Regions from separate parts of the Brevibacillus sp. HB1.2 genome, predicted to be linked through region 1. Evidence: riboswitches for the same ligand, from Rfam matches in the RefSeq annotation. Region 1 holds a riboswitch; each other region holds the start of a gene.
The links. Region 1 has a riboswitch for cobalamin ahead of nrdI (class Ib ribonucleoside-diphosphate reductase assembly flavoprotein NrdI). Riboswitches for the same ligand answer to the same signal wherever they lie in the genome.
Positions count from the first base shown of each region.

Region 2: another riboswitch for cobalamin. It lies ahead of HPY28_RS07250 (ABC transporter substrate-binding protein); the one in region 1 lies ahead of nrdI (class Ib ribonucleoside-diphosphate reductase assembly flavoprotein NrdI).
Region 3: another riboswitch for cobalamin. It lies ahead of HPY28_RS11110 (ABC transporter substrate-binding protein); the one in region 1 lies ahead of nrdI (class Ib ribonucleoside-diphosphate reductase assembly flavoprotein NrdI).
Region 4: another riboswitch for cobalamin. It lies ahead of cobO (cob(I)yrinic acid a,c-diamide adenosyltransferase); the one in region 1 lies ahead of nrdI (class Ib ribonucleoside-diphosphate reductase assembly flavoprotein NrdI).

Region 1 is NZ_JABMIU010000007.1:7,638-15,620, forward strand. Features, by position in the region: gene nrdF (class 1b ribonucleoside-diphosphate reductase subunit beta) at 1-70, opposite strand, end outside; gene nrdE (class 1b ribonucleoside-diphosphate reductase subunit alpha) at 126-2,210, opposite strand; gene nrdI (class Ib ribonucleoside-diphosphate reductase assembly flavoprotein NrdI) at 2,197-2,556, opposite strand; cobalamin riboswitch at 2,720-2,919, opposite strand; gene HPY28_RS17210 (alpha/beta hydrolase) at 3,090-3,911, shown strand; gene HPY28_RS17215 (ACT domain-containing protein) at 3,943-4,455, opposite strand; gene HPY28_RS17220 (hypothetical protein) at 4,495-4,824, opposite strand; gene mnmA (tRNA 2-thiouridine(34) synthase MnmA) at 4,846-5,958, opposite strand; gene tlp (small acid-soluble spore protein Tlp) at 6,098-6,316, opposite strand; gene HPY28_RS17235 (hypothetical protein) at 6,441-6,656, shown strand; gene HPY28_RS17240 (DUF952 domain-containing protein) at 6,660-7,010, opposite strand; gene HPY28_RS17245 (hypothetical protein) at 7,030-7,275, opposite strand; gene HPY28_RS17250 (glycerophosphodiester phosphodiesterase family protein) at 7,441-7,983, shown strand, end outside.
Region 2 is NZ_JABMIU010000002.1:476,665-484,647, forward strand. Features, by position in the region: gene HPY28_RS07230 (YitT family protein) at 1-485, opposite strand, end outside; gene cobU (bifunctional adenosylcobinamide kinase/adenosylcobinamide-phosphate guanylyltransferase) at 764-1,330, opposite strand; gene HPY28_RS07240 (heme ABC transporter ATP-binding protein) at 1,355-2,131, opposite strand; gene HPY28_RS07245 (FecCD family ABC transporter permease) at 2,140-3,177, opposite strand; gene HPY28_RS07250 (ABC transporter substrate-binding protein) at 3,179-4,174, opposite strand; cobalamin riboswitch at 4,331-4,480, opposite strand; gene HPY28_RS07255 (MBL fold metallo-hydrolase) at 4,629-5,576, opposite strand; gene HPY28_RS07260 (pyridoxamine 5'-phosphate oxidase family protein) at 5,742-6,320, shown strand; gene HPY28_RS07265 (MerR family transcriptional regulator) at 6,372-7,130, opposite strand; gene HPY28_RS07270 (hypothetical protein) at 7,267-7,437, shown strand; gene HPY28_RS07275 (manganese-dependent inorganic pyrophosphatase) at 7,488-7,983, opposite strand, start outside.
Region 3 is NZ_JABMIU010000003.1:620,113-628,095, forward strand. Features, by position in the region: gene HPY28_RS11085 (ABC transporter substrate-binding protein) at 19-1,674, shown strand; gene HPY28_RS11090 (ABC transporter permease) at 1,767-2,777, shown strand; gene HPY28_RS11095 (ABC transporter permease) at 2,794-3,699, shown strand; gene HPY28_RS11100 (alpha/beta fold hydrolase) at 3,757-4,533, opposite strand; gene HPY28_RS11105 (M24 family metallopeptidase) at 4,652-5,746, shown strand; cobalamin riboswitch at 5,759-5,958, shown strand; gene HPY28_RS11110 (ABC transporter substrate-binding protein) at 6,129-7,148, shown strand; gene HPY28_RS11115 (FecCD family ABC transporter permease) at 7,173-7,983, shown strand, end outside.
Region 4 is NZ_JABMIU010000010.1:31,423-39,405, reverse strand. Features, by position in the region: gene HPY28_RS20660 (alpha/beta hydrolase) at 1-151, shown strand, start outside; gene HPY28_RS20655 (LeuA family protein) at 165-1,583, shown strand; gene HPY28_RS20650 (M15 family metallopeptidase) at 1,678-2,370, opposite strand; cobalamin riboswitch at 2,554-2,769, shown strand; gene cobO (cob(I)yrinic acid a,c-diamide adenosyltransferase) at 2,933-3,481, shown strand; gene cobD (threonine-phosphate decarboxylase CobD) at 3,478-4,593, shown strand; gene cobU (bifunctional adenosylcobinamide kinase/adenosylcobinamide-phosphate guanylyltransferase) at 4,590-5,129, shown strand; gene cobS (adenosylcobinamide-GDP ribazoletransferase) at 5,126-5,866, shown strand; gene HPY28_RS20625 (histidine phosphatase family protein) at 5,863-6,495, shown strand; gene cbiB (adenosylcobinamide-phosphate synthase CbiB) at 6,492-7,442, shown strand; gene cobJ (precorrin-3B C(17)-methyltransferase) at 7,470-7,983, shown strand, end outside.

The DNA.
Region 1 (7,983 bases):
GCATGATGTTCTGATTCCAAAACGTCATCGTAAAATCGTCGTCCGGCCTGTTCCAATTGACTGCTTTCATATGGCGTTCCTCTTCTCTTTTTGCTTGATGCTTTTCCTTTTGTGAAACTCGTTCACTAAATCGCGCAGCTAATGCACTCTTCTACAGTCAAATGCTTCGTACGCGTATAGTAGAGTGACTTCAGACCTTTTTTCGCTGCGTAAATGTAATAGCGAGCCAGTTCTCTGGTTGAAATATTGCTGTTCACGTGCAGCACAGTCGAAATTCCTTGGTCAATGTGCTCTTGAATTTCGGCAATCAGATCAATCACTTTGAATTGATCGATCACATACGCCGATTTGTAGTAAAAATAGTTTTCCTGCGACAAGTACGGCATCGGGTAATACGTCGTAGAGTTAGCATATGTTCTCGTTTCGATATGCTCAACGATTGGCATCACACTAGAAGTCGCATTCTGAATGTAGGAAATACTCTGTGTCGGTGCAATCGCCAAACGGTACGCATGGTAAACGCCATGCTTTTGCACCTTTTGCTGTAGTTCCGCCCAATCCTCTGACGTCGGAATGTGCATTCCTTCAAAGAGATGCTTTGCTTTTTCCGTCCGCGGGCTGTAATCGTTCGTCAAATACTTGTTAAAATAAGTGCCTTTTGCATATTCCGATTGTTCAAAGCCCAAGAAGGTCTTGCCTGTTTCCTTGGCAATTTCCATGCTTTTTTCCAAAGAGTAGAAGTTCATCATCATGAAAAACGTACGAGCGAAGTCCTTCGCTTCTTCACTCTCGTAGGCGATTCTGTTCTTTGCCAGATAACCGTTCAGGTTCATCGCACCGAGACCTACTGAGTGCAGCTCACTGTTTGCCTTTTGAACGCCTGGAGCGTTTTCTACACGCGTCATGTCACTCACGGCTGTAATGGCTTCGATTCCTTCGTGGACGGATTCACGGATCATTTTGCGTTCCATCACGTTGACGATATTGAGCGATGCCAAATTGCAGCTAATATCGCGACGGATGATATCCATCTCGCCGTAATTGGTGATCGTCGAAGTCTCCTGCAACTGGAAGATTTCCGTGCACAGGTTGGACATTTTCACCGAACCGAGATCTTTCAGTGCATGGTTGTTGTTCGCATTCGTTTTGTTCATGATGTACGGATAGCCCGATTCCATTTGAATCATCGCGATTTTGGTCAACATCTCGCGTGCGCTCATCACGGTCTTTTTCTTGATGCGATCGTTTGCCAAGAGCTCCTCGTACATGTCATCGAGGTCCATATCATCCAGATGAACACCGTATTCTTTGTACACGGAGTACGGAGCAAACACAGTCAATGGCTTATTTTCTTCAGCCAGCTTGTAGAACACGTTTGGTACGATCAGGCCGATGGACAACGTTTTGATGCGTGCTTTTTCATCCGCATTGATCTTTTTGCAATCGAGAAACTCGTTGATATCCCAACCGAAGATGTTGTAGTACGCTGCACCCGAGCCTTTGCGTTGCCCCATTTGATCTGCGTAGGAAAACGCATCTTCCAACAGCTTGAGAACGGGCATAACACCTTTTGCTGCGCCCTCGACGCCTTTGATCGGCTCTCCTCGTCCGCGGAGCTTGGACAAGTTCACGGCCACACCGCCGCCAATTTTGGATAGCTGCATACAAGTTCCCAAAATAAAGTTGATGGAGTTCAGTGAATCATCCATTTCGAGCAAGAAGCAGGAGACCATTTCTCCACGGCGGCTTTTGCCTGCATTCAGGAAGGTTGGTGTCGCTGGTTGCAAGCGTTGATCCATCATGGATACTGTCAAACGCTTAGCGAGCTCAAAGTCACCTTGTCCAAGGGACAGTGCCACAACGGCCACCCGGTCTGGATACTGCTCTAAGTACATCGATTTATCGTTCGTTTTCAACGCGTAATCTTTATAAAATTTGGAGATAGCCATGTACGAAGCAAATTGAAAATCAGCGTCATAGGCCAAACGGTAAACTTCATCGACCTGCTCAACAGTGTATGTTTCATAGACGTTTTCATAGAAGTCATTCTCGATCAAATAGTCCATGCGCTCTTTGACACTGCCAAAAGTCATCGTATTGGACTGCACTTCTTCCATGAAGACCGCAACCGCTTCCCGATCCTTTTCCAGTTGATAAAATCCGTCATTGCCACGCTGCATCAGTTCGTTGTTCAATTCAATATGCCGCAATTGCTGCCACCCCACTCGTAAATTGTTCCACGTCACGGCCGGTACCGGACAGTTCAAATTTAGAAATCACCGGAACGCCATATTGGCTCGCGATCGTATCCGCGCTTTTGGCAAAGCTGGTTCCCCAGTTGCGGTTACCGCTGGCGGATACTCCCCGCAGATGGACATGATTTCGCTTCAGGAACGTCGCCACCTTCTCCGGCACTTGTCCGAATCCCGTCGTGTATGTTATCAAAATGAATGGCTCGTCTAGCACCATATCTTGATCAATTTCCACATGTGGCAAATTAATTTTGTTGACGAATCTTCGGACGTTTCCTGTTTTTGAATCATAAGCGATTAGCATGTCCCTCATCCTATCCCCTGCTATTTTTACTCTGTATGTATGTTATTTAGCCAAAGTAAAAGCGCATCCGACGTTTACATGCCGAATGCGCGTGATGACTTCCATCTAGCAATTCGCCAATACGAATTGCGCGCTCGAACACTTCCCTATCTCCCGTAGGTTAAACAGTGCAAGCGGTTAGGCAGGTCTCCTGGCTTTAGGATCATCGCTCCATTTTCACCTTCCCAATCCCTCAAGATCAGTGGCATTCTTTCGCAAATGGAACTCTCTCATTACAGTGGCGGGACCGCGTCGGATTCTCACCGACTTCCCTATTAAGTCTACCAAATCTGGCTGGTAAACACCTCACCGCATCAATATGTAGTTGGTAAAACTTACTTTACCTCAATATATCGTAGGAGTCAAGCTCAGTGTGCGCTCTTTTCGAAAACTAACTATTCTCCTTTTTCGGCTATTGCCAATCTCTGGTTCTCGTTCATATAATAGATTTTGTGTGCGTTGGTTAGCGTTGGAAAGATTGGAGAGTAGCCCTCATGAAAAGCACCGACTATCAACCTGTCGTCATTCCTCGTTCTTACAGTAAAATCATGACTTATCAAGAGCGTGACTATCACATTTTTGTAAGTATACCTGCCGATCCCCCTCCGGAATCAGGCTTTCCCGTCATATATTTGCTAGATGGCAACTCTGTTTTTGCAACCATGACCGAAGCGATACGAATACAATCACGTGGCCCTGAACGAACTGGCGTGTATCCTGCTATCGTCGTCGGGATTGGGTATCCAACGGACGGTCCGTACCATCCTGCCCGTTTCTTTGATTACACGTATGAAGTTCCCGTCACAGAGCTTCCTGGCAACCCACAAGGAGCCGACTGGCCTCAGATGGGGGGAGCAGAGCAGTTCCTCACCTTTTTAGAGGAGGAGCTCAAGCCGAGTATCGAAAACGACTTCCCCATCGATCGGACGCAACAAGCGATTTTTGGACATTCGTTAGGTGGCTTGTTTGTCTTGCATGTACTTTTGTCGAGACCACACGCTTTTCAGCGTTATATAGCTGGCAGTCCTTCGATCCATTGGAATGAGAGCGTACTGCTTGCGAAGGAGAGTCAATTACCGAGCCTGCTGACAGATGACCTCGACGTCCATGCACTCCTCACCATCGGGGAGTTGGAAAACGATGGGCGATTCTTAGTCAAAGAAAAATCTCTGGCGATGATCGAACGATTGTCGTCCATGGGCAAAGGTCAAATCAAGGCTTCCTTTAAAGAATTTGCTGACGAAAATCATTCGTCCGTCTTGCCAGTCTTAATTAGCCAAGGACTCAAATTCGCTACGAAAAAAACTGCCCGCTAAAAATGGGCAGTTTTTGTTTATCATGACTCGCTTACTGTAGAGATAACACTTTGGTGATTTGGGGCAGCTCTTCGATGGCAGATACAATCGTCGGTGTAATCTCTTCATCGGTCACAGAGATAAGCAGGGCATTCTTCCCTTTTTGCTCACGTGATACATTCAACTTGGAAACATTGATTTGATGTTCGGCCAGTTTTCGTGAGACATCATAAATCACGCCTGGATAATCGATATGGCGAACCAACAATCCATGGGCACCTGGAGGTATGCGACACGCACAGTAATTGATTTCACTGATGTACACTTCTCTCCAATCTTGCGCCAAGGTGTACTTGTTCGCTCCTACCCGCAACACCGCCAAATGATTCGCATATTCACCGGAGCTATGTTGGACAGGAACCTTCGTCCCTAGTCCTTCCACTAACTGCGTTGCGATTTCCTCTTTATTTTCATGAGCAAGAATACTTAATTGTGCACCCGCTAACTCTGGCTCGAGTCTTTGAATCAGTTCAGCTAGTTCACGCAGTCCAGCATATTGGGTCATGTGTTGCCTTCACTCTCCCAGTCAGGTTTATCCTTGTTTTCACGGCAGAATCCAAGCTTCCGGCTCTTTCTTGATAGAGGATTCGTTATCAGCACGATACCAAGCCGTCAACGTTTGTCCATCTTTCGTATAGTAGATTCGGTAGATGGTATTGCCTTTTCCGCTATTGGTAAAAGGACTTTCCTCCTTCGGAACCGCTGTCACTCCACCCGCAACTACAGCCCCGCCGTTCTCCTTGATGACGTTTTGGATCGTCGCCATATGCTCTTTACCCATGGAGGCCATCCCAAAATAAGAGATGATCGCCAAGAGAACCGCTCCCGCCAAAAACGAAACGATAATCACTTTTGATTTTTTCGTAGCATCCACCGAGTGCTTCCCCCGTCTATCTTAGTTCTCTTTATCAACTAAGCGTACCTTGTCAATCGTACCGCCACCCAAGCACACTTCCCCATCGTAGAAGACGACAGCCTGACCAGGTGTTACTGCTTTTTGCGGCTGGTCAAAAATGACCTCCACGTTTCCGTCCTCTAGCAGGTGAATAGTTACTCCCTGATCTGGCTGGCGATAACGGAATTTCGCTGTACAAGTAAATGTTTCGGAAGGCTTTTTATCACTCGTCCAGCTAACGTTGGTTGCCAAGAGGCTCTTCGAGTACAGACGAATATGATCAGAGCCTTCACCTACGATCAGGACATTGCGCTCCAGATCTTTGTCTACAACAAACCAAGGCTGTCCGCTCGTGCCATGACCTCCACCTATTCCTAAGCCTTGTCGTTGACCCAATGTATAGTACATCAGTCCGTCGTGCGTGCCGATGATTGCTCCTTCTACGGTCTCGATATTTCCTGGTTTGGCAGGCAAATAGTTTTGCAGGAACTCACGGAAGTTGCGCTCTCCAATAAAGCAGATCCCTGTACTATCCTTCTTTTTCGCAGTATAGAGTCCTGCTTTCTCTGCGATCTCCCTTACTTGAGGTTTCGGGAGATGACCAATCGGGAACATCGTTTTGGAAAGCTGTTCTTGGCCCAATACATTCAAGAAGTAAGTCTGATCCTTGTTGTTGTCAGCGCCACGAATGAGTTTGTATTCGCCATCAATGTGCTTGACCTGCGCGTAATGGCCGGTGGCAATATAATCCGCCCCAAGATCCATGACCTTGGCAAGAAGCTCGCCGAACTTGATTTCACGGTTGCACATGACATCCGGATTCGGTGTACGGCCTCGTTTATATTCATCCAAAAAATACTGGAATACCTTATCCATGTATTCTTTTTCAAAGTTTACCGTGTAATATGGAATGCCGATCTGTTCACAGACGCGCCGGACATCCTGGAAGTCTTCTTCCGCCGTGCAGTGGCCGAATTCATCGGTATCATCCCAGTTTTTCATGAAGATGCCGATGACGTCATATCCCTGTTGCTTAAGCAGGTAAGCCGTCACGGAGGAGTCGACTCCGCCGGACATGCCGACAACGACGCGTGTATCTTCTGGTCGCTTCATAAGTCTTTCTCCTCTTATTCAATTTGTACCATTACAGATTACCATGTTTCGCAAAACAAATCATGTTTTGTTACACTTTTGCCCAATAGAATGAAAAAACGCCTGACGCATAGTTGGCGCCAGACGTTTGGTAGTAAGGTTAAGCCTGCGAAGATTCATCCTTGATTTCCGCGCGATATCCCTCGATGCTTTCTTCACGACGCTGATTTTTCGCTTCGAGGTTTGTTCTTTCCTCCTCGGAAATCTCGCCAGCATTAGCCGCTAGGTAAGCTTCGGACTCACGAATGTTCTCTTCCGTATTAGAAATCATGTTTTGCAGCTTTTCTGCGTTGTCAGAACGGTCATCCGGCTTCGCCATGATCGATACGCCTCCTACAAAGGGTTATATGCAACACCTTTACCATTGTGCGCCAATCATGGTTTCTTTATGTACCCGTGATATAATAGAAGAAACGGATTAAACGAAAAAGAGGGTTTCCCCTATGGCTTCCTTAGATTTGCTGGAAAGAAAGCTGCTTCGGATCATCTCTGATACAGATCCCGTCCGCCTGAAACGACAATGGGTGAAGGGGCAAAAGGTACCTATATCCGAAGTGGAACAGCGCATGCGAATCGATCTACTCTTGCGCAGACTCGACAAGCTACCTGAGACCAAGCGCCAAGAAGTGCTTGCGCTACTCAAATGGTTTAACTGGTAGAGATTAGCGGATGGACGTTCCCAGACGCCACTGGCCGTCTATCCGATTCAATTGCTTCATATCCACAATTGCATCTTGATTCAGCGGTCCATAGATGTGCGGATACAGCAATCCATCCTTCGCTGCCTCGTATTTGACTTCCGAAGTCGTTTTGGTTTCATCGACAACGAGTACATACAACTCCTCGTCAAACTGTGCGTAGACGCGGTTTGCTACCTTTTCAAGCAGCTCGTCCCCTTTTGTCGCGTGAATAAAGCCTTCCTGCTCGTAATCGCGCGGTAAGTAGTGATCCTTGTCCATCCACTTTTCCCAATATGCTTTTGGTACCATGCAGTAAATGATAGAGTTTTGCATGTTTCTCCTCCAAATTTGATTATTTTTTTGGCATTGCTTTGTTCAGGTGACGCATAGCTTTATCATAGAACATCTGGTCCATCTGCCCTTGATCATATCGCCATTGAATGAAGTTACGCAGAGAGTGCAAATCCACCCAAGCATCCTTCGCTTGCGGATTGCGGTCAGGTACGTCTCCTGTTATTTCACCCTCGTAGACAAGCTTCGCCATCTCGGTTGGGTGCATGCCGATCTGATAAGCGATTTGGTGTAATGCGATTTTCATGGAACCTCCCCTTGCTTTCGCATGGATACATCTTATCTTCCGTCTATTGTGCCAGTCTTTTCGAATGATGCCAAGCCCCTAGCACTACTCCCAAAGGTTGTACCTTCCTCCCTTACGTTTTGCTACAATGAACACAGTATTACAAGGAAGGGGCAGTATCCCATCATGTCAAAACAACGAGATCAACTACAAAAGAGATGGTTCCAGCGAAAACGCATCTGGATTCCCCTGCTTATCATCGCATTCCTGTTTCTGGGTAACAGCTCTTATCTTGCAAAAGAGCCAGAAGGGGAGCCTTTTTTACTTGCTCACCGCGGGATGGCACAAACCTTTCATATGGAGAACATCACCAATGAAACTTGTACGGCAGAACGGATTTATCCACCGGAACACCCGTACCTGGAAAATACGATTCCTTCCATGAAAGCCGCTTTTGATGCAGGCGCGGACATCGTCGAGCTCGACGTGCAATGGACCAAAGACAATCGATTCGCCGTGTTTCATGACTGGACGCTCGACTGTCGGACAAATGGAACCGGTGTGACGAGAGATTATACCTTGACCGAATTACAACAGTTCGACATTGGCTACAATTACACAGCGGATGAAGGGAAAACCTTTCCCTTCCGTGGAAAAGGGATTGGTATGATGCCCTCTCTCGATGATGTGCTACAAACTTTCCCTGATCGCTCCCTGCTTATTCATATC
Region 2 (7,983 bases), on a different contig from region 1:
ACGTCCAGTAAAAGAAAGACCGTACCAATGGACAATCCCGTGTACTTACTGATCAACAGGGAGAAAATATCGTCTCCACCTGTCGCAGCTCCATAGCGCAGAACCAATCCGGTACCCAGTCCGGTCAGTACACCGGCCAAGACAGACGCCAGCGGCATCATTCTGCTCATATCCATGACAATCGGTGAAAATCGTTCAAACAAATCGTAAAATACGGTAAAAGCAAGTGATGCAAAAATCGTGTCCCAAATGAACTGGCGGCCTCTTACTAACCAGGCAACCAAAAACAGTGGGATATCCAACAAAAGCATCACCATCGCTGGCGACAAGTCAAAGGCGTATTTCGCCAATAACCCCAAGCCAACAAACCCACCTTCAGACAAATGGTTCTGAAAGTTAATGTGATAATACGCAAAAGCAAGTAAACAAGCTCCAAACAAAATCATACTGTAACGCTTAGATAACTGCAGCGCTCTCCTCATCACGGTTTCCTCGCATTTTTGTCGGTTTAGGCACAGACGACCAACCGACTACCGAGGAACATCGAAAGTATAAGTCGCTACTCATACAAAGGGCCTCGCTTTCGTAGTAGGTTAGTCGCCTTCAGTGACGATCGACTACTACGAAGCTAGATGTAGGAGAGGTCAAAACGTTTCCAGATCGTCCTATGGGGACGCATGGTATCCTGATCCCTTCCATGGCTTTTCTTGTATTATATCACAAAAAAGGTGAAAAGACGATTCGAAACCGTCTTTTCACCGAGTTAAAATCGGAAAGCTTGTCCTTTTAGCTCAACTGGAATCCCTGCTGTGACAAGAAAAACTTGATTGGCAACGGCTGCGACACGTTGATTCATCAAGCCCGCCAAGTCACGGAACTTACGGCCCAACGGGTTTTGCGGGACGAGTCCATCGCCTACTTCGTTTGTCACCAGTAAAACTGTCCCTGGGTAGTCTTTTAGCTTTTTGACCAGCCTATCCACCTGCTGGAGCACTTGCTCAAACGTCTGCTCCACTCCATCATGCAACAGCCAATTGGACAGCCAAAGGATCAAGCAATCAACCAAAATCACTGTCTGCTGTTCTTGTATGTTTTTTTGTGCCCCGAGCTTCGCGAGCCACTCTGTCAATGCTTTCGGCTCCTCGATCGTTTGCCAAGGGAAGCCAGACTGCAAGCGGCGGTCTCGATGGTGCAAGATCCGCTCTTCCATTTCCTCATCCGTGATTTGTGCGGTCGCAATGTAAACACCCGAGGAGCCCAAATGAGCCGCGTATTTTTCGGCAAACGTGCTTTTTCCGCTGCGTGCTCCGCCTGTAATCAGTACGATCATGCTTCTTTCTCCTTAAACAACCTCTTATACTTGCGATTGCAAAATAATTTGCGGCAAATGATGAACAGGATGCTCCATGACAATCGGTCTGGTTCCGTATACAGCCTCTATTCTGTCACTTTGCAAGATGTCTTTTGGTGCGCCAACGCTTATCTGCTTTCCTCTGTGCAGCATCAAAATACGATCGCAGTATAGGGAGGCTAGATTCAGATCGTGCAGCACAGCGATGACCGTCACCTGCGTCGTCTTTTGCCATTTTCGCACGATGTCCATGAGTTGAATCTGGTACCCGATATCAAGGTAGGTCGTGGGTTCATCGAGCAACAGCACCTGAGGTCTTTGGATCAATGCCTTCCCCAAAGCTACCCGCTGCTTTTCCCCACCACTCAACTGATCCAGTGTGCGCTCTTCCAAATGTTCAAGACCGAGCATCTGTACGATTTCATCAATGAGCGATGCGACATCCTGCTTCTCTTCCCCTAGCCAATTTTGGTAAGGAAAGCGCCCCATTTCCAACACCTCTCGGACACGAAAGCCGACTGGCGGCAGACCCTCTTGCTCCAGAACAGCCAGTATTTTGGCAAGCTCTTTGCGTGGATAGGAATGAAGCTTTTTCTCTTGAAGCAAAATGTCTCCTGCATCTGCCTTAATGACACCTGAAATCATTTTCAGCAAGGTAGATTTTCCGCTTCCATTTGGTCCGATGATGCCAAAAAATTCTCCCTTGTCCACGCAAAAATCGATGCCGTGCAAAACAGGCGTATCCTGATACGATTTTTGCAAGTTGCGCACATTGATCATTGCAAACGTTACCTCTTCCTAAAGCGTTTATTTTGCTTCAATAAATAGGCGAAAAACGGTGCTCCCAGAAATGCTGTCACGACACCGAGCGGGATTTCTGTTGGACTCAGCAACATTCTGGCAAGAGTGTCGGCCCACAGCACGTAAATACCACCGCAGATCGCAGACATCGGCAGTAAAATACGATGGTCAGGACCAACCAGCAATCGAACGAGATGCGGTACCACCAGGCCAACGAACCCAATAATTCCCGCGATAGAAACCGCCGCTGCAGTCAGGAGGGTCGAAACGACCAGAACCACTAACTTCGTTCGATCCACATGGACGCCGAGATGCGCAGCCTGCCGCTCCCCCAACGCAAATAGGTTTAAGGAACGCGCATAGCTCACAAGCACCATTCCACCTATGACCAAGTACGGAATCAAGACGTACGTAAAGGCCCACCCTCGAAATGACAGGCTGCCCATAAGCCAGAACACGATCTCATTTACCGTCTGGTCGGATAGCGACACCATAAACGAAACGAGCGAGCCGAGAAAAGCCTGCACCACGACACCAGACAAAATCAGGGTCTCCGTTTGCAGCTTTCCTTGCGTATTCGCGAGTCCGAGTACGATCCATAAACTGAGCAATCCTGTAAGAAAAGCGACGACAGGCGTGCTCCATGCACCCAAAAAGGTGATTTGCAAGCCAAAAAGGATCAAGAAGGCTGCTCCGACAGCAGAACCCGATGCCACGCCCATCGTAAACGGATCTGCAAGCGGATTGCGCAAAACGCCCTGAAAGCCCGCTCCCGCAAGTGACAAGCAGGCGCCAATCAAGACAGCCAATACAACGCGTGGAAAACGAACCTTCATGACAATTTGCTCAGATGACTCCGGCCACGTTACGGTGATCCACTCAGACAAGCCAGGGATTTGATGGAGCAGGATGAGCCATACTTGCGAAATGGGGAGTTGTGCCGCCCCCATCGAGATGCTGATAACTATTGATGCCAGAAGGACGAGACAACTAACTCCTCCCCATATGAACAATCGTTTCTTCATTTTATTTCACCAAGTCAGGGTAAATCGCCTTGGCTACTTCGATTAAGCCTTGTGTAATACGCGGACCAGGGCGAGACAAAATATTTTGGTCCATGCCAAAGATTTGTTTTTCACGGATCGCCTTCATTTTATCCCAGCCATTGCGACTCGCGATCATATCCTCTAGCTTGATGCCCGTCTTTTCATCGGTAATTCCGCTCGCATACAAAATGACGTCTGGATCGTTTTGCAAAATCTTTTCTTCACTGATCGGATTCCACCCTTCGGTGTCGGAAGCAATGTTTGTTGCTCCAGCCAGCGTGATGAGTTCATCCATGAATTCGCCTTTTCCGACTGTCCAGCCTGGGGAAAATTCCAGATATACCTTTTTCTTCTCTTCCGGTTTTACATTTTTCACTGCTTCTTGAACGTACGCGATGTCTTTCTTCATTTGCGCGACGACTTTTTCGGCTTGTTCCTGTGTGTTCGTGATAACTCCCATCGCCAAAACATTGTTTAGGATGTCATCCATCTTTGTCGGATGGGTAATATAGACTGGCATTCCGAGAGATTTGAGCTTGTCAGCCACTGGCTTTTCCATCGAAATCCCACCGACGACCATATCCGGCGTTTGAGCGAGAATGGCTTCTTCATTTGGTTTGACAACTCCGCCAATTTTCGGTTTTGCCTTCGCCGCATCTGGATAATCATCATAGTCTGAGACAGCTACGATCCGATCTTCCAAGCCTAATGCGAACAAAATCTCTGTCTCGGCAGGTGATGTAGAGACGATTCGCTCAGGAGCTTTTGCAAAGGTTACTTCTTTTCCTGTTGCATCCTTGACGGTCAATGGATACGTTGTTTGTTTTGCAGGTTGCTCGGCCGTATTCTCTTGCGGTGCTGTCTGCGGTGCGCTTGTTTGTCCCCCTGGTGCTGGCTGGCTGTTATCGTTACCCGCACAACCTGCGAGGCTAGCCGCAACTAGTAGTGGGATCATGAATCGCAATGAACGTTTCATATGTAGAACTTCCTTTCTGCATGTCTGATTGACTGTTCCTTCCAATAAAAAAATCGACCCTTGCTTCCATTCGGAAATCAAAGGGTCGGCACCTCAGGGCAAACAGACAGGATGGTCTGCTTCCTGAAATAGGCCGATCCTTTCCGCGAAGGCAACAGGCACTAAAACAAACAGGCAGGTCTCCTGGCTTACGGCTGAGGAACGAGCCGATTTACAGTGGCGGGACCGCGTCGGATTTTCACCGACTTCCCTTTTCACCCGATCTTTTCGTTAAAAAGACGAGGCACCTATTTGCTGTTACGTTTGAAATTGTCACAGTCCATGACTCATCCTACATCATAGCATTCCTTGGATGAAAAAAGAATGACAAACACATAAGCCAATACTTTCTTGCCTGCTAAAAATGAAAAACGCCTGAACAAAAGGTTCAGGCAAATGTAAAGCTTTTGGCAGGCTATTTCCCTCGTTTGTCCAAATAATCGAGAATGCCCATGGAGCATACTTGTAAATCGAGCTTGAGTACTTCGAATACTTCGTGGTCACTGCTGATTCCTTGTGACTGTAGATGATCCGAAACTCGTTCAAATAACGTAAGAGACAGCTCATCGTATGATTGTCCAGCAACAAGCGCTGTCTTTCCTTCCGCCACAAACACGGGGAGCCACTCGCGTATTTGGCGGTACACGTCATCTACCTGCTCTGACATCCCAAAATGACCAAAGTAAATGCGACTCAGCTTGTGCGCTTCAAAACGGCTTAGAGACGCTAACATGGCATCCGGGTCAAACTGATTCGGCGAAGTAGATGGCAGCACGAGGTGTATGCCATCCTTTTTAAGCTGTGGATAGAGTACACCTGCCGTATCACCTGTGAACATGCCGCGGCTTACTGGATCGTAGATGCTGAAGTGATGATTGGCATGCCCTGGCGAATCCAGAAACTCCAATACGCAATTCTCTCCGATCTTTAGTGTATCTCCATCCCCACGAATCAAAATCCGTTCCTCGAGAACAGCCTCAATCGGATCAAACAATCGATCAAAATCATCATGATACACCGCTCTCGCGCCTGCGATCAGTCGGCTCGGATCTATGAGATGACGTGCACCTTTCGGGTGGACAACGACCTTTGCGTTCGGACAATCCTTCAGAAACAGTCCTACTCCTCCTGCATGATCCAAGTGAATGTGCGTCACGATGATGTATTTGACTTGTTCCGGCTTATAACCGAGCTTGGCGAGACCGGCCTTGATGTATGGGACGGAGGGGCTTGGTCCTGTTTCTACCAATGTGAGCTCCTCTTCCGCGATCACATACGTCCCCGTGCGTTCCGCCCAGCCCATATCGAAACCGTCTATTAAATGGATGCGTTCCCCTAAGTAAATTGGCTCTGTTGCTTGCATGTAAATACTCCTCCTTGTCAAAAGTCTCGCGTTGCCATTGTGTTGGAATATTTACACTTTACCATCTATTTTGTAGGGATTGGGGATGAATCACACAAATTCTTCATATTTTCATGATAATATGAGGGCAGCAAAATCGATTCCATTATCTGGAGGGGTGCAAAAATGGGTCAACTTTTTTCTGAATTACGACCTGAGCATGAGAAATTTATCAAGAAGCAACGGATGTTCTTTGTTGCCTCTGCTCCAATGGACACAAATGGTCACGTGAATCTTTCACCGAAAGGGTACGATTCTTTTCGCATAGTATCGCCTACCGAGGTCGCCTATTTAGACCTGACTGGAAGTGGAAACGAAACCAGCGCTCATCTGCAGGAAAATGGCAGGATTACTCTCATGTTCTGTGCGTTTGAAGGCCCCCCTCTCATCATGCGCCTATTCGGCAAAGGAACGGTTATTCTCCCAGATACGCCTCGGTGGAATGAGCTCGTAAAAGACTTTCCGCTTCTGCCCGGCGCTCGTCAAATCATTACCGTCAACATACAGGAAGTAAAGACCTCTTGCGGCTGGGCTATCCCTTTCTATTCCTATTCAAAAGAACGCGACACCCTTCAGAAATGGACCTTGGCGAAAGACGAGCAAGAACTGCTTGATTATCAAAAGGAAAACAACGTAGTAAGCATGGATGGATTGCCAACCCCATTGGGGCAAAAGCTTTTTCCCGCAGTAGGTGGGGATAACTAAAAGGAAAACGAAAAGAAGCTGCCCTCTCGCAGCTTCTTTTTTTAAATCTCTTTACTTACTCGTATAAATGACCACTGCATCTTTGAGAAACTCGGCAACACCAGGCTGTTCCTTGTCGTAATAGGCCGTGAAGCGCGGGTCTTCGACGTACATCTGGGCAACACCTGCGTGCGCATCTTTGCTGTAGCTGTCCCAATAAAAGCTCAGCCATTGACGGTGAAGATCCGCTGCTTTTTGCGCCAATTCATGAGCAGGATCACCTGTCGCAAAAGCCTGTACCAACGTCTCATGCAGTTCTTCATTCAACTTTTCAAGTGCAGCGTACTCCTGCTCGGTCATTCCTTTGATTTTCAGATTGGATTTGTCAACCTGGTCACTTCCATATTTTGAGCGAATTTCTTCTCCGTACTGGGCCTCGTTGTCGTCAATCAACTTTTGCTTGAAGCCTTCAAATTTTTGTTTGTCACTCATCGTTTTGGTCCCCTCTCTTTGTGCTAATGTCAAATCGACATTGGCGATTAACGCATCCAATTGCGTTCGTCTTTCCAGGAGCTTCTCGCGGTGCTCCCGCAGTGCCCGTTCAGCATCAAAGGTTGGTGAATCCAGGATCTCCCTAATTTCCTCCAAGCTCACCCCCAGCTCGCGGTAAAAAAGGATTTGCTGCAATCGATCAACCTCTTGCTGTCCGTAAATGCGATACCCTGACGAATTGACTCTCGCCGGCTTGAGAAGGTCAATTTCATCGTAGTATCGGAGCGTCCGGGTGCTGACACCTGCCAGGAGTCCTAGCTTTTGCACCGTATATTCCATGTTCATTCCTCCTGACAAATTGATCGTACACATTTACGGACCGTCAATGTCAAACACATTTTCATCAAAAAATTAGCGTTACTCTATTTTCATAATTTGCTAAAATATAGTGAAAGCCATACAAGGGGGGATTTCAATGCTCTATGTCTTCGGCTTCATTGTAGCGGTACTCGGTGCCGGATGGGGATTAACAGGTCTGCTTAGTCTCAAAGCGAGAGATAAACATGCCATCACCCATTACAGTGACGATGCTTATAACCAGCAAACCTTGTTCCAGATGCACAACAACCCTGACCAAGGCATGTAAAATAAAAAATGGCTGCCCGCAACTTGTGCATGGGCAGCCATCTTTGTTTCTTACAGAGCTTGGAATGTATCAGTCAATACCGGTACGATTTGCTTCTTACGGGAGACAACGCCCTTCAGAACAGCTTTGTTGTCCACCAATGTTACTTGGTACGCTTTTTCTACTGCTTGAGTTGCGCTGCCGAGAGCGATCGCAACAGAGTCGTTGTTCAAGATATCCGTTACAACAAACACGAACAAATCCAAACCTTTTTCAGCGATGTTTGCATTCATAGCTGCTTCCAGTTCGCTTTGGCGTGCGAGTACATCATTTACATCCACTGCATTTACTTGTGCGATTTCTACCTTCGCATTACCCATTTGGAACTCTTTTGCATCCAACGTGAGCAGTTGTGCGATTGTTTTGTCGCTCAGGTCTGCTCCCGCTTTGAGCATGTCCAGACCGTATGCTTGCAAATCAACACCCGCGATTTCAGCCAGCTCGTGTGCAGCAGCTACATCTTGCTCCGTGCAAGTTGGAGATTTCAACAGCAACGTATCCGAAATG
Region 3 (7,983 bases), on a different contig from region 1:
AAAAAGGGGGATGTTTTCATGAAGAAGAGAGTTCTCTCCGCAACCATGACCAGCCTAGTGGCGCTGGCCATGCTGATTGCTGGATGCTCTAGCACTCCAACGACACAAGCGCCGGCAGAACAACCAAAGACAGAAACTCCGGCACCTGCAACTGAGCCTGCAAAAACTGGACCGAAGCAATTAATCGTCGGTCGCGGTGCAGACACAAAGGGGCTTGACCCAATCGGACAAACAGATGGTGAGACATTCAAAGTAACAGAGAACATCATGGATACTTTGATCGGTTTTGCTGACGGCTCAACAGAGCTCGCTCCATCGTTGGCTGACAAGTGGGAAGTATCTCCTGATGGTCTTGTTTATACGCTGACACTGAAATCTGGCGTGAAGTTCCACGACGGTACCGATTTCAATGCAGAGGCGGTCAAATACAACTTTGAGCGCTGGAGCGACAAGAGCCATCCACAGCATTCGCCAGAGGGCTTCGAGTATTACATTAGCCAGTTTGGCGGCTACAAAGGTGATGCGAATCACATAATCAAATCCGTGGAAGCAGTAGATCCAACGACTGTAAAATTCACACTGACTCGTCCACTCGCTCCATTCCTTGCTAACCTGGCTATGTCTCCTTTTGCAATCGGTTCGCCTGAAGCATTGAAAAAAGATGTTAAAAAGTTCAATGAGCACCCAATTGGTACTGGACCATTCAAATTCGTTGAGTGGAAACGTAACGATACCATCACGCTCGAGAAAAACCCTGATTACTGGAACAAAGGGTTCCCGAAATTGGATAAATTGGTATTCAAGGTCATTCCAGAAAATACGGCACGTCTGACTGCTTTGGCATCAGGTGAGATCGATTTGATGGATGGTCTGAACACAGATGATATCCCAGCAGTAAAAGACAACAAAGAGCTGCAACTATTCCTCCGTCCTACTAATAACATTGGTTACATTGGCTTTAACGTAGAGAAGAAGCCACTCGACAATCCAAAAGTTCGTGAAGCCATTGCTTATGCAATTAACAAACCTGAAATCGTAACGGCCTTCTTCGATGGCGTTGGAGAACCAGCAGTCAACCCAATGCCAAAGACCATGTGGGGACATAACAACGATATTAAAGATCGTGAGTTCAACCTCGATAAAGCAAAACAATTGCTTGCAGAAGCAGGACATCCAAACGGTTTCAAAATCAAGTTCTGGGCAATGCCAGTACCGCGTCCATACATGCCTGAAGGTGTGAAGATTGCAGAGGCAATCCAGCAAGACCTGAAGAAAATCGGGGTTGATGCTGAGATCGTGACGATGGAATGGGCAACGTATTTGGAAAAAACTCGCTTGGGTGAGCAAGAAATGTTCATGCTTGGTTGGACAGGTGACAATGGCGACCCTGACAACTTCCTGGCTGTGTTGCTCGACAAAAACAACATCGGCAGCAACAACTATACACGCTGGGCAAACGAAGAAGCACATCAATTGATGATGAAAGCACAGTCCACTCCAGACCAAGCGGAGCGCGATAAACTGTACAAACAAGTACAAGAGATCATCTTCAAAGACGTGCCAATGGTTCCGCTGGCACACTCTACACCAGCATTGGCAGGAAAAGCGAATATCATAGACTACAGCCCGCATCCAAAAGGGTCTGAAAGTTTGGAAAAAGTAGACTTCAAGTAAGCTGATTCATCGTAAAAGGGTAAGAGGAGTGCATACCTCTTCTTACCCTTCTTTCATTATTTGGCGATTATTTTATGCAGGAAGGCGAGGAGATGGCATTGCTAGCTTACAGCATTCGAAGAATTTTAATGCTCATTCCTGTCTTAGTGGGCATGTCAATCATCGTTTTTTCCATTATTCGTGCCATCCCTGGTGATCCGGCTTTGACGATTTTGGGAGAAAAGGCAACACCACAAGCGATTGCAGACATACGAGAGGCATTGGGTTTAAATAATCCGTGGTACATACAGTATTTCGATTATATGAAAGATATTTTGAGCGGAAATCTTGGGGAATCGTTACAAACGAATGCGCCGATTTCAGATGAAATCTTGCCTTATTTGGCGGCGACGACTGAGCTTACGATTGTGAGTATGCTGATTGCGGTGTTTATCGGTGTAAATGCAGGAATTCTTTCTGCGTGGAAGCAAAACTCCTGGTTTGACTACTGTGCGATGTTGATCGCCTTGGTTGGTGTATCCATGCCAATTTTTTGGCTAGGTTTGATGGAGCAGTGGGTGTTTGCCCAAGAACTGAAATGGCTGCCATCAGTTGGTCGCGACGATTCGCGTAATCCCGTAGAGGCCATTACGCACTTTTATATACTGGATACGATGATCGCTGGTAGTTGGGATCAGCTGTGGGAAGTCATCAAGCATTTGATCCTGCCAGGAATCGCGTTAGGTACGATCCCGATGGCGATCATTGCGCGTATTACTCGATCGAGCATGTTGGAAGTCATGCGTGCCGACTATGTCAGAACCGCTCGTGCAAAAGGGCTAGCACAGTTTTGGGTGGTGTACAAGCATGCACTGAAGAATGCGATGATCCCTGTCTTGACGGTAATTGGTTTACAAACAGGGTTGCTGTTGGGTGGAGCTGTTTTGACAGAAACGATCTTCGGATGGCCAGGTGTCGGTCGTTATATTGTGACCGCCATTGGAAACCGTGACTATCCGGTTATCCAATCCGGTATCCTTGTGATCGCGACCATTTTCGTCCTGATCAACCTCTTGGTCGACCTTCTGTACGCCTATATCGATCCACGCATCAAATATCGCTAAGGAGGGACGAAGAGACATGGCACAACCACAATTACAACCACAAGCACAAGTAGTACCTTTAAAAGTGAAGCAAGAAGAAGTCGTCTCTCCTTGGAAGGATGCATGGAGAACGCTACGAAAAAACAAGCTGGCGTTGGTGGGCTTCGGGATTATTTTGTTTTTCATTGTTGTGGCGGTTTTAGCTCCATGGATTGCTCCGTATCCGTACGACGAAGGCAAGCTCGTGATGAAAAACAAGCCACCTTCCGAAGAGCACTGGTTTGGAACAGATTACAATGGTCGCGATGTATTTAGTCGCGTTATTTATGGGGCACAAATCTCCTTGTGGGTAGGGACGTTCTCTGTCATTGGCTCCGTTCTCGCGGGAACCTTGCTCGGTCTTTTGGCAGGATACTATGGCAGATGGATCGATACGATCATTTCGCGTATCTTTGATATTATGCTTGCCTTTCCTAGTATTCTGTTGGCAATCGCTGTTGTTGCCATCTTGGGTCCTTCCTTGCAAAACGCCTTGATTGCGATTGCGATTATTAACATTCCGACATTTGGACGGTTAGTACGCGCCCGCGTATTGAGCTTGAAGGAAGAAGAATTCGTTATGGCCGCACGGGCAATTGGGATGAAAAATTCCAGGATTATCATGCAGCATATTTTGCCGAACAGCCTCGCACCAATCATTGTGACCGGGACGATGGGGATCGCAACAGCGATTATCGAAGCAGCTGCACTTGGCTTTCTCGGACTGGGAGCACAAGCGCCAGAACCAGAATGGGGAAAAATGCTTGCTGATTCACGTCAGTACATTCAGAAAGCACCATGGACTGTTATTTTTCCGGGGCTCTCTATCATGCTGACAGTTCTCGGCTTTAACTTAATCGGGGACGGCTTGCGCGATGCACTCGACCCGCGTATGAAGAGCTAGTCAAAACGCAAAAAGACAGAAGGGCTGGAGGTACCCGTCCTTCTGTCTTTTCTTTTTTTATGTTTCTTCCATGAAGGTGCGGCACAACTGATTGAAAGCAGGAGCAGCTTTCGTGATGACTTGATGCTTCACGTTAGGGATCATCTCGAGTTTTGCTTTTGGCAATTTCATAGTAAGCATCTGTGCATAATGGTGCATCCGTTGATCTTGTTTGCCATAAGCAAGTAAAATCGGAAGCTGAATGTTGCCCAGACGCTCCGTACAATGATAACGATGTCCGGCAGCGTAAAGGTATTTCAGGCTAGTGGGATCTGTTTTGGAGGCCTGTACCGTCCATTTTTCACGCATTTCTGGGTCAGCGACATGTGAGGAAGCAATCGAACGGGCAAGAAGAGGGACTCCGTGAAGCATCGACATTGCCTGTGCCATCCAAAATCGTCCATGTAAATACAGGTCATTCACTTCGGAAAAGCCGCTCACGAGTATGGCGCCTTTTACAGCATCCGAATAGCGAAGACAATATTCAAGGGCGATGGAAACACCTTGGGAGTACCCCAAAATAAAGGGACGTTCAATGCCGAGTGACCGGACAAGCTTATGGAGCTGTTCTGCCAGCTCCCCAATGGAAAAGGGCTTCTCCATCGGTGAACTGTCGCCATGTCCGGGCAAATCAGGGACAATGATCTGATATGTATCTGCGAGTGTTTGCTGATAAACAAAATTGATAGAGCCGATGCATGGCGCATGGATACACAATAACGGCTGGCCTTTTCCCGATATGTGAAAAGCAAACTGCTTGCCATCCTGATGGACGAGTATTTGTTCCATTTTCATTTTCACCCCACCCTTAGGTTGTCCGATATGAAGTAGATTTTTCATTTGAACTCTTCTTTTTTTGATGGGGAAGTGGTATTCTCGCAATAGAATAATTGGTGAAAGCAGGGTGAAGAAGTTGTTTCAAGAGCGCATTTCGAAGCTCCACACGTTTTTGACAGAGCAAGAGCTGAACGCGGTGTTGATTACCTCTCCTAAGCACGTTTACTATTTGACCGGATTTTTTACAGACCCGCATGAACGTTTTATGGGTCTCGTTATTCCTGCTGAGGGAAAACCTTCTTTGATTGTACCTGCTCTTGATCGTGAGGCAGCCGCAGAGGCTTCGTTCGTTCAAGATATCCATACACATACGGATATCCAAAACCCCTATGAAATCCTCAAGCAAGTGTTGCCAGCGAACTTGACGAAGCTCGGTATTGAAAAAAGTCATATGACTGTCGAGCGCTATGAAGCACTTGGACAAGTTGTTCTGGCGTCGAGCTATGTAGATGTGGAAGAGCCACTGCGTGAAATGCGTTTGATCAAATCGGCGGATGAAGTGGAGCGTTTGAAGCACGCTGTTCAGTTGGTCGAGGAGTCCTTGCGGGAGACCCTGAAAAAAGTCAAGACAGGCATGACCGAGACAGAAATCGTAGCTGAGCTGGAATTCCAGATGAAGCGCTTGGGTGCCGAAGGTCCGTCCTTTACGTCCATGGTATTAGCAGGGGAGAAGTCGGCACTGCCACACGGGAAACCAGGAACGCGCCAGGTGCAAGAAGGCGACTTGCTTTTGTTTGATATCGGGGTAGCAGCCAACGGATATGTATCCGATATTACCCGTACCTTTGCTGTAGGCGAGATCAGTGCTCAGCTTCAAGAAATTTACGAGACAGTATTGGCTGCCAACGAAGCGGCCATTGCTGAGATTCGTCCGGGTGTGACTTTTTCGCATTTGGATAAAACCGCTCGCGATGTCATCACCGCAAAAGGCTACGGAGAATACTTCATGCACCGTCTTGGGCATGGACTTGGGATGGATGTACATGAATATCCATCTGTTCACAGCCAGAACCAAGAAGTGCTTCGTCCAGGGATGGTCTTTACGATCGAGCCAGGCATCTATCTGCCAGGTGTAGGCGGAGTGCGGATTGAAGACGATGTATTGGTTACGGAAACGGGCGTTGAAATTCTCACGCAGTTCCCGAAAAAACTGACTACTATCAATGAATGAATAAATCGTAAAATTGAATACGTATCGAATGGTGCTAGATGGCATATGCCGTCAGCTTAAAAGGGAAGTCCGGTGAGAAACCGGCGCGGTCCCGCCACTGTAACGAGGAGCAACTAGCGAATAGCCACTGTTTTTTGCGAGACAAAAAATGGGAAGGTAGCTGGGTGTGTTGATTCGTAAGCCAGGAGACCTGCCATGCGATCATATACAATCGACCCACGAGGATGGGGCAGATGTGGAAACAGCCTATGAAACGGCGCCTTTGTGCCTGCTTATAGCTATATCTACGTTTGTCATGCACCTCCCGATTGAAATGGGGGGTGCTTTTTTTGTGGAGGATTTCGTTCAACTCATCATATACATACAGAGAAGGGGATTACAGATGTTGAAGACAAACAAACCACATGCAGTAATGAAAGGACTAGCTTTCGGTATCATGACAGCTGCTATGCTTTTGGTTTCGGCATGCGGCTCCACTACGACAACACAGGCTCCAGCCAAAACCGAACAAACGGCTGCACCAGCAGCAGAGAGCAAGCCTGTAACACTAACCAATAATGGCATCGAAATGATCTATCCAACAGCACCTGAGCGTGCAGTGACTTTGAACCAACACGTTACCGAAATCATGCTGGCATTGGGCCTGGCTGATAAAATGGTCGGAACTGCATACCTAGACGATAAAATCCTTCCAGAGTTAAAAGCAGATTACGACAAGATTCCGGTACTGTCTGACAAGTATCCTACGAAAGAAGTGCTGCTGGCAGCGAACCCAGACTTCGTGTACGCCGGATGGAAAAGCGGCTTCGGCGAAAAGGGTGTAGGATCGATGCAGGATTTGGAAAAGGTCGGCATCAAATCGTATCTGCAAGCGTCTTCTAGCATGCCTGGCCCGACAATCGACGATGTGTTTGCAGACATTACGAATATTGGACGCATTTTTCGTGTGGAAGACAAAGCCAATGATTTGATTAATAAAATGAAGAGTGAATTGGATCAAACGATTAGTAAAATTGGCAAAGTGGACGAGCCGCTTAAAGTATTCGTGTACGACAACGGAGAAGATAAACCATTCACAGCAGCCAACAACTACATGACGTCCTTAATCAAGACTGCTGGTGGTAAGAACATTTTTGATGACATTCAAAAGGGTTGGGCAGAGGTCAGTTGGGAACAAGTAGTGAGTCGCAATCCTGACGTGATTATTATCGTAGACTACGGTGATAGAACCGTTGAGCAAAAACGCAATTTCCTTTTGACCAAAAAAGAACTGGCGGATATCCCGGCGATTAAAAATCAACGACTAATGGTATTGCCATTGTCCGCGGCTTCTGAAGGCGTTCGAGCACCGATTGCGCTAAAAATTTTGGCGGAAGGACTCTACCCGGATAAATTCAAATAGAGTACACCCCTTTTAAGGGAGGGAATAGCACTGCAACAGTTCAAGTTACCTTATATCATCATTACTCTACTGGTCGGACTCTTCCTCTCGATTACGTTCGCAGTTACCTTGGGTTCAGTGGAAATTAAGCCGACAACGGTATGGAAAATCGCCTTATCAAAAATTCCGATGTTGACCCAATGGATTCAGGTGGATTGGTCCAAAGGGGAGCAAACGATTATTTGGGATATTCGCTTTCCGCGTGTACTCTTGGGGGCGATCGTCGGCGCAGGTCTGTCTGTCGTGGGAGTAGCGATCCAGTCGTTAGTTCGCAACTCCCTGGCTGACCCGTATGTGTTAGGTGTATCTTCAGGTGCTTCCGTTGGAGCTACCTCGGTCATTATATTCGGAGCATTCAGCATGTACGGGCAGTATGCGCTATCCTTTGGCGCTTTTACAGGCTCCCTTGTGTCAATCATTCTCATTTTTACGCTATCCCGTATCGGAGGACAAAACTCGACGGTACGTCTGCTCATGGCTGGAATTGCGATATCTGCGATCTTGTCTGCCATTACCAGTCTCCTTGTCTTTTCAGCGCCGAATGAGCATGGAATTGGGACGGTCCTGTTTTGGTTAAGTGGAAGTCTGGCTGGCGGGAAATGGGAGTACCTGACTATTCCTACATTGATTGTCGTCATCTGTCTCATCGTCTTAATGGCCCAATACCGCTCGTTGAATGCGATGCTGATGGGAGAGGAGTCAGCGGGGACATTGGGGGTTAATACGGTACAATTCCGCAAGCTTCTCCTGGTGATCACGGCACTTCTCACGGGGGTAATCGTGTCCATCGCGGGAT
Region 4 (7,983 bases), on a different contig from region 1:
CGATAAGTCCCTCTTCCATAAGCTGACCCATGCATCTGCAAAACAAGAAGTGGTTATCAAAGATGCAACACATTGGGTGTTGTATGAAAAAAATCGTGATCAACTCTTGCGTGAAACAGACGAATTCCTGAAAAAGGAAGTAAACCCGTAAGGATGTGCTGGAAATGAAGCCGTTTCAAATTTTGGATGCAACACTGCGAGAAGGAGAGCAGCAATCTGGCGTGCGCTTCACATGCGAAGACAAGATTCGCATCCTGCATCTCTTGGAAAGCTATCAGATAGACCTCATAGAAGTGGGCCATCCTGGAATTTCTGCCGTGGATGAAGAAATCTGCCGAAAAGTGGCTCAATCGGCAAGACGAGCGCAAATATTAATGCATGCGAGAGCTACTGTTGAAGAAGTACATGCAGTAAAGCGCGCCAAAGCAGACTGGGTGGGGATTTGGGCTTCCATTAATGATGTGTCTATCCAAACCAAATTCAGTCATCACCAGGAAAGCTATATACAAGAGAAAGTCCAACAAGCTGTTATCGAAGCAAAAAAGCTTGGCTTACAGGTTAGATTCACGATTGAAGACGCTTCACGGACAGAGTGGGAAAAGATATCCAGCTTAGGTCATGTTGCTTTGCAGGCAGGCGCAGATCGCATTAGTTTGGCAGATACTGTCGGGATATGGGAGCCTGATACATGCAAAAGAATTGTAACTCGTGCCATTGAGGAATTTGGATGCGAAATTGAAGTTCATCTGCATAATGATCTTGGTCTTGCTCAAGCGAATGCGCTGGCGGCTATTGATGCAGGCGCTTCTGTCATTGATGCGACAATTTTAGGAATCGGCGAAAGAGCTGGTATTACTGACTTGATCCAGCTTACTGTTGCGTTGCAAAAGCTTCGAAATGATCATCGTTATTCTTTGGATAGAATTCCCGAGCTTGTACAAGCGATCCGTATGACGACAGGGTATAGACCGGACGAACTGCGCCCTATCGCTGGGCAAAATGCTTTTACGCATACATCGGCTTACCATGTCCAAGCCGTAAAGAGGAATTCCAAAGCGTATGAGCCATTTCCTCCCGAAACAATTGGAAGAACACGGCTTCTCGAAGAAAAGCGTCCTCCACTAGGAAGCCCAAAGCTGCCTGTTTCCTTACAGGTAGGAAAGCCGTTTCCAAAAGGTGCTTCAGAGCTACAGTATCATCGTGACGGTCCAGGGATACGCTGGGTTATGATGGATTCGCGTGTTGATGAGCGAGCCTCATTTTATGTGATCCAAAGGATATTTGGATTATGCGATTTGTCCGGTATTCCTGAAAAACATGTAGACAGACATGCGCATCATTGTGACAGTGCCTTCCTCTTTTGGGGAGATGCACCTGATGGCACTGGTCTGGTGTGTCATGTTCAACTTGGTGAAGAAGAGAAGACTGTTGAGAGTCCAGCAGCTATTTTTATCCCAGCAGGCGTCGAGCATTCCTATCACTATGTGTCAGGGCACGGAACTTATACAAATATTGTATTGTCACCTGAATACAACAAAAGCCTTTTGGTTTCAGCAGCATCTTCTGAAATACCAGTGACCTAAGAGGTACAGGAATTTGTTGAGTTTGAAGAGTGGGCGGCCATCTGGGCATGAGTACGGTATCGACCGGGCTCATGCCTTGCTCGATTATTTGTGGTTACATCGACAAAACCCCGCCATAAATCGGCTCTTTCTGCGTTTTTTGTCCCCAAGTGCGCGTTCCGTATTCGAAATGCCACCATTCTTTCGGATAGTTGACGAATCCGGCAGCCGTCATCAAATGATAAAGCAGTCGGCGATTGTCTCGAATTTCGATGTCTTTTTGCTTAGACTGTGCCAGCTCTTCATAATAGCGAGTGGAAGCCAGTTCACTGAAATCATCGAAGACGGTCCCCATCTCCAGCCAGCCATCAGGCCCTGCGATAGTTAGATCCACTGCACCGCCGGATAGGTGAGGGGACGGTTTGGAGAGGTCTGTTGTTGGATAAGCGACGAATTTGCTCAATTCTTCCGTGAGGGCGGGTCCTTCCTGCCAGCCTTGTAATAGCAAGGCTTCACGGAAACGATCATACAAGGATGCCTGTACCTCAAATGAGCGCCAGCCGTCCAACACGACGAGCTTGTAGCCAACAGGCAGTTGCGCGGCTGCCGTGGCGAGCTTGTGTGCTGCCCCTTCTCGCAAAAAGGCTTCTGGCTGTGTTCCGGCATAGCCCTTGTGGTAGTAGGCTGGATAGACTGTGATTTGAGCTGAAAGGGAAGAGAGGGGAATCATCGGTTCGCCGCATTCCTTGATCGGCAGTGGGCTGGGCAGGACCATGTCTGGTATTTTTGGAATCGGAGGAAATAGCATGACTGCACACCACTTTCGATTGTTTTGCCAATAGGGTAACGAAAAACATCAGGCATGTAAACGGTCATTATCTTAAATTTTCTGCTAATAGTCACCAGCGACGAATCAGCAGCTTTTGCTTGAATCCTCGGTAGCTTTTGCTATTATTAAAGCAAGTGCTTGTCAACGGAACGAACGACATTTACATATGGAAGAGAAACAGGTCCTTGTTTTTGCGAAACCGATTCGCAGGAGCAAGGTTAAAAGGGAAGTTTGGTGAAAAGCCAACGCGGTCCCGCCACTGTAAGAGAGTAGCTGTTCTTCAAGGCATCATGCCATCCACTGCCCATCCGGGAGCGGGAAGGAGAAGAAGAGCGATGATCCTCGAGCCAGGAGACCTGCCTGTTTTATGATTACACTGATTTCCTTCGGGTCAAAGGAAGAGGTGAGGATTGTTGCTTTTCGGCTATCCGCGCTTTGTTTTTCCTTAGGTACTGGGGGAAACAGAGCGCTTTTTTTATGCTTCGGAAAGTATTTGGAGGAAACAGCGGAGTAAAATACGTCACTTTTTGAGGTGGTCACGATGGAGAAAAACGATAAGAAGCGAGGATTGACCCTCGTTTACACAGGAGACGGCAAAGGAAAAACGACAGCGGCAGTCGGGTTGGCTGTGCGGGCGACAGGGCGCGGGAAAAAGGTGCTGATGGTTCAATTCATCAAGTCGCCAGAGCGTACATACGGAGAAAAGATTATTTTCGATAAATTGGGCATTGAAATTGTGCAAATGGGCGTCGGCTTCACATGGACGAAAACACCGGAGGAGCATCGTCAGGCATTGAAAGAAGCTTGGGCGTTTGCGAGCGAAAAGCTTTCTTCCGGAGCGTACGATGTCGTCATTTTGGATGAGCTAAATAATGCATTGGCGATTGACCGCTTCCCGATTGATGATGTGTTGCCATTGTCCGATGTGTTGGAAGCGATTCAAAATAGGCCAAGTCATATTCACCTCGTGATTACGGGACGGGCCGCAAAGCAGGAGATTTTGGACATCGCAGATTTGGTGACAGAGATGAAGCCAATCAAGCATTACTACGATGAAGGGATTCCAGCTGTGCTGGGGGTAGAGTTTTGACAAGCGCAGGTGTAATAGAGAAGTACGGTCATGGCGGAGACTTGCTGACCGCAGCGCAGCGCTTTGGTCGAGAGCCCGGGCAGTTTCTGGATTACAGTGCCAATATTAATCCGCTGGGGATGCCAGCAAGCGTTCGTGAGATGCTGCTGGATTCGCTGGCTGCTGTAGCGCATTACCCAGACCCTGGACATCGTGTGTTTCGGCGTGCGCTGGCGAAGCGGCTGCAAGTGCCGGAGGAATGGTTGCTGCCTGCCAATGGTGCAGCGGAGGCGATGGCACTGGCCATTCTCGGTCTTTCGCCGCAAACGGTTGGTGTGGTATATCCTTGCTTTTCGGAATACGCGCAACTTTCCGAGCAGTATGGTGCCCGTGTCATTGGCTGCTACGGGAAGGAAGCGAACGGGTACAAGCCCGATCCTATAGAGCTGCACACTCTTTTTACGCAGTCTGATCTCGTATTTGTCGGGTCGCCAAACAATCCGACGGGAATCCTGTATCAACCGGATGAGCTTCGCCAAATGGCGGAATGGACGAGTAAGACCAACACGTGGCTCATCGTGGATGAGGCTTTCCTCGATTTTGTGGAGGAAGATCGGCAATATACATTGGCGACGCAGCTCGAGCGCTTTCCCCGTGTGATCTTGATGCGCTCGATGACGAAAATGTACGCGATCCCGGGATTGCGCCTGGGTTATGCGATTGCGCATCCGGATGTCATTGCGAGGATGCGCCAGAAGCAAGTGAGCTGGAGCGTGAATGCACTGGCCCTTTTAGCTGGAGAACTGTGCTTGCAGGAGCAGGCATATGAGGAACAGACGCGAAGGCTCATAAAAGCAGAACGTGCGTATTTGATCGATTGCATCAGCGGTGAGTTGGGCTGGCAGGTATGGCCGGGGGAGGCAAACTTTTTGCTGCTGCGCTCACCAGAAGGATTGCCAGCGGAACAATTGCAGGCACGGCTCGGCAAAAAAGGCGTTCTGATCCGCAACTGTGCGATGTATCCCGGTCTGACGGCACATGATGTGAGAATCGCAGTGCGTGGACGAGAGGAAAATGAAAGACTTCTGGCAGCGCTCCGCGAGGTCCATGCGGAAGGAAGTGAACAGCGATGAGCTTGGTGCTGGTAACAGGCGGTGTCCGTTCAGGAAAAAGCCGCTACGCGGAAGAGCTTGCGATGAAGTTGGGCAGTCGAGTCCTGTACGTGGCGACAGGCAAGGCCTGGGATGATGAAATGAAGCAGAGAATCGAGCTGCATCAGGCACGTCGTCCGCTGGAATGGGGCTGTGTGGAGGTAGGAGAGCGATTAACCGATTACCACGCATTCAGTGAGCAGTATGATGTGGTTTTAATCGATTGTCTGTCCACCTGGGTGAGTAATCGATTGATGAGTATGGACGAGTCTGAATGGAGAAGTCCTTCACACACGCAATCCCTGCTGCAGGAGGCAGAGGCATGGCTGTCCCTCGTTCACAATTCCCCGCAAAAAGTCATTGCCGTCACAAGCGAGGTCGGATTGGGCGGTGTAGCCTTGAGTCGTTTGGGCAGATGGTTCGCGGATGTGCTGGGCGATGTCAATCAGAGAAGTGCGCGACAAGCGGACGCCGTCTACGCGGTTTTGTCGGGGATACCGTGGAGGATCAAAGGATGAATGCATTTTTACACGCGATCTCGTTTTTTACGCGTATACCGGTTCCGTGGCTTCGTCCTTCAGAGGAGGCGTGGAGAAAAAGCGTCAACTGGTATCCCGCAGTTGGTTTGGTCATCGGTTTATTGCTATGGGGTGTATATCAGGCAGGACTGGTGCTGTTTAGTCCATGGATCGCCGCTATTTTGACGCTGGTCGCATGGGTCTACGTGACCGGTGGTCTTCATATGGATGGGTGGATGGATCTCGCGGACGGTCTTGGCAGCAGCAGACCGAGAGAGCAAATCCTTTCGATTATGAAGGACAGCCGCGTAGGAGCGATGGGCGTTCTTGCTGCGATTATGCTGTTGCTGATCAAGGCGGGTGCAGTCGCAGAGCTCGCACATCCGGGATGGGGCAGCTTTTTGATCGTAGCACCAGTAGCAGCGCGGACACATGTGCTTTTGTCGATTAAGCTCTGGCCGTATCTTTCGGCAGATAAAGGGATCGGAAAAGGCATCAGTGCTGGGCTTTCCGTTTCCTCTATCATCGTGAGCTACATCATCGTGTTTGCCGCAGGTTGGTATCTTGGGGGCTTGCAGGTCATCACAGCCATTTTCCTGTCACTGTTGTTCGCTCTATTGTTTTCACGCTCGGTTTCAAAAAAATTGGGTGGACTAAATGGAGACTGCTACGGGGCTGTTATCGAAAGCAGTGAAGCAGTCGTTCTCTTGGTGTTAGTCGGGAGCTGGTGGTTATGAAGCTAGTTTGGATACGTCACGGGGAGACAGACAGCAATCGTGAGCATCGATATTTGGGGCATAGTGACGTTCCTTTGAATGAACGCGGGTATCTGCACGCGAGTGAGTTGGCAAAGGAATTACCTGTGCTCATCGGGCAACCTGCTGTGATCTATTCCAGTGATCTGCTCAGATGCATCCAGACTGCCGAACCGCTCGCAGCTGCTTGGGGATTATCAGTTATTCCGGAACCAGCACTGCGAGAGCTGTCTTTTGGTGAGTGGGAGCTGATGACCTACGATGAGCTGATGCAGTCGGACCCTGTGCGAGCCACGAGGTGGTACGACGATCCTTTTCGAAATCGACCTCCACAAGGGGAGAGTCTGGAAGAGCTGGGGATGCGCGTGGATGGTTGGCTACGGTCCTTGTTGGAGAGAGTGGGCAAGGAGGAGGCATCCGATACAGTCGTCATCGTCACACATGGCGGCGTGATCCGCTGGTTTCAGGCCGCGTGGCTCGAAAACAATCCTGACCGATATTGGCAGGTCGATGGCATTAAGCATGGGGAGGCTCTAGTAGCGGAATGCTTGGATGCGGAAGGACAGAGCTGGATGCGACAACCCCTGAAGAGTAAGAGAGGGACAACATGACAGAAGTATGGATTTTATGCGCGGCCTATTTGATTGATCGAGTTGTAGGAGACCCCCGGAGCCTGCCACATCCAGTGATCATCATGGGCTGGTGGATTACACGATTGGAGCGGGTTATTCGTTCTCTCGTCAAAGAGGAGTCGCATTTGAAGCTGGCAGGAGTCCTGTTCCCGCTCGTGATCGTAGGCGGCAGCTACGCTGTTGTTTGGCTGCTTTTGTGGGGAGTCACGTTCATCCATCCGGTGCTTGCCTGGATCTTGGGTGCCTGGTTGATATCCACGACGATTGCAACAAAAGGCTTGGCTGATGCCGGGATGGAGATTGCTCGTCATCTCGTGGCTGGGGATATGGAAGCGGCGAGACGGTCCTTGTCCATGGTAGTGGGACGTGATACAGAGCGGTTAGATGAACCGGAAGTATGTCGGGGAGCGGTAGAAACCGTGGCGGAAAACATCGTCGATGCGATCGTCTCTCCGCTGATTTTCGCAGCGATTGGGGGAGCGCCGTTGGCAATGGCGTATCGTGCCGCCAACACTCTCGACTCCATGGTTGGCTATAAAAACGAGAAGTATAGGAATCTCGGCTGGGCATCCGCCCGCTTTGACGATGTACTGAACTACATACCCGCCCGTTTGACAGCTTTGTTGCTCGTTGCCGCAAGCTGGCTGCAGCGATTGGATTGGAAGCGGTGCTGGGCAATGATCAGAAGAGATGCACACTTGCATCCGAGTCCTAACAGTGGTTTGCCAGAAGCTGGAGTCGCTGGTGCATTAGGCGTGCAACTCGGGGGACTGAATTATTACCAAGGTGTTGCATCGAATCGGGCAAAAATGGGAGATGCGAAACGACCATTGCAGGCAAGTGATATTGTCACGACGATTCGTTTGATGTATCTCGTTTCGCTCTTATGTCTGCTCGTTAGCGTGATGATATCAATTTTATTATAAATAGGAAGCGAAAAGGGGAGGGGCCTTATGAGCGGCAAGTTGTTTGTGATCGGATTTGGTCCAGGAAGTTTTGAGCATATCACCAAGCGGGCGCGGGAAGCCCTGCAGGAGTCCGATATCATTATCGGCTATTCCACTTACGTAGATTTGATCCGCGGACTTTTGACGAATCAGCAAATCGTCAGCACAGGGATGACGGAAGAAGTGACGCGTGCACGGGAAGCCGTGCGTCAGGCGGAAGAGGAAGGCAAAAAGGTAGCGGTCATTTCCAGTGGAGACTCAGGTGTTTACGGGATGGCAGGTCTCGTATATGAGGTGTTGGTGGAAAAAGGCTGGACAGAAGCAACCGGTGTACCAATCGAAATCGTGCCGGGCATCTCGGCGATCAATTCCTGTGGGGCAATTCTCGGTGCGCCTATCATGCACGACGCATGCACGATCAGTCTGAGTGATCACTTGACGCCTTGGGAACTGATTGCCAAACGGATTGACGCAGCAGGGATGGCTGACTTTGTAATCGCGTTGTACAACCCGCGCAGCG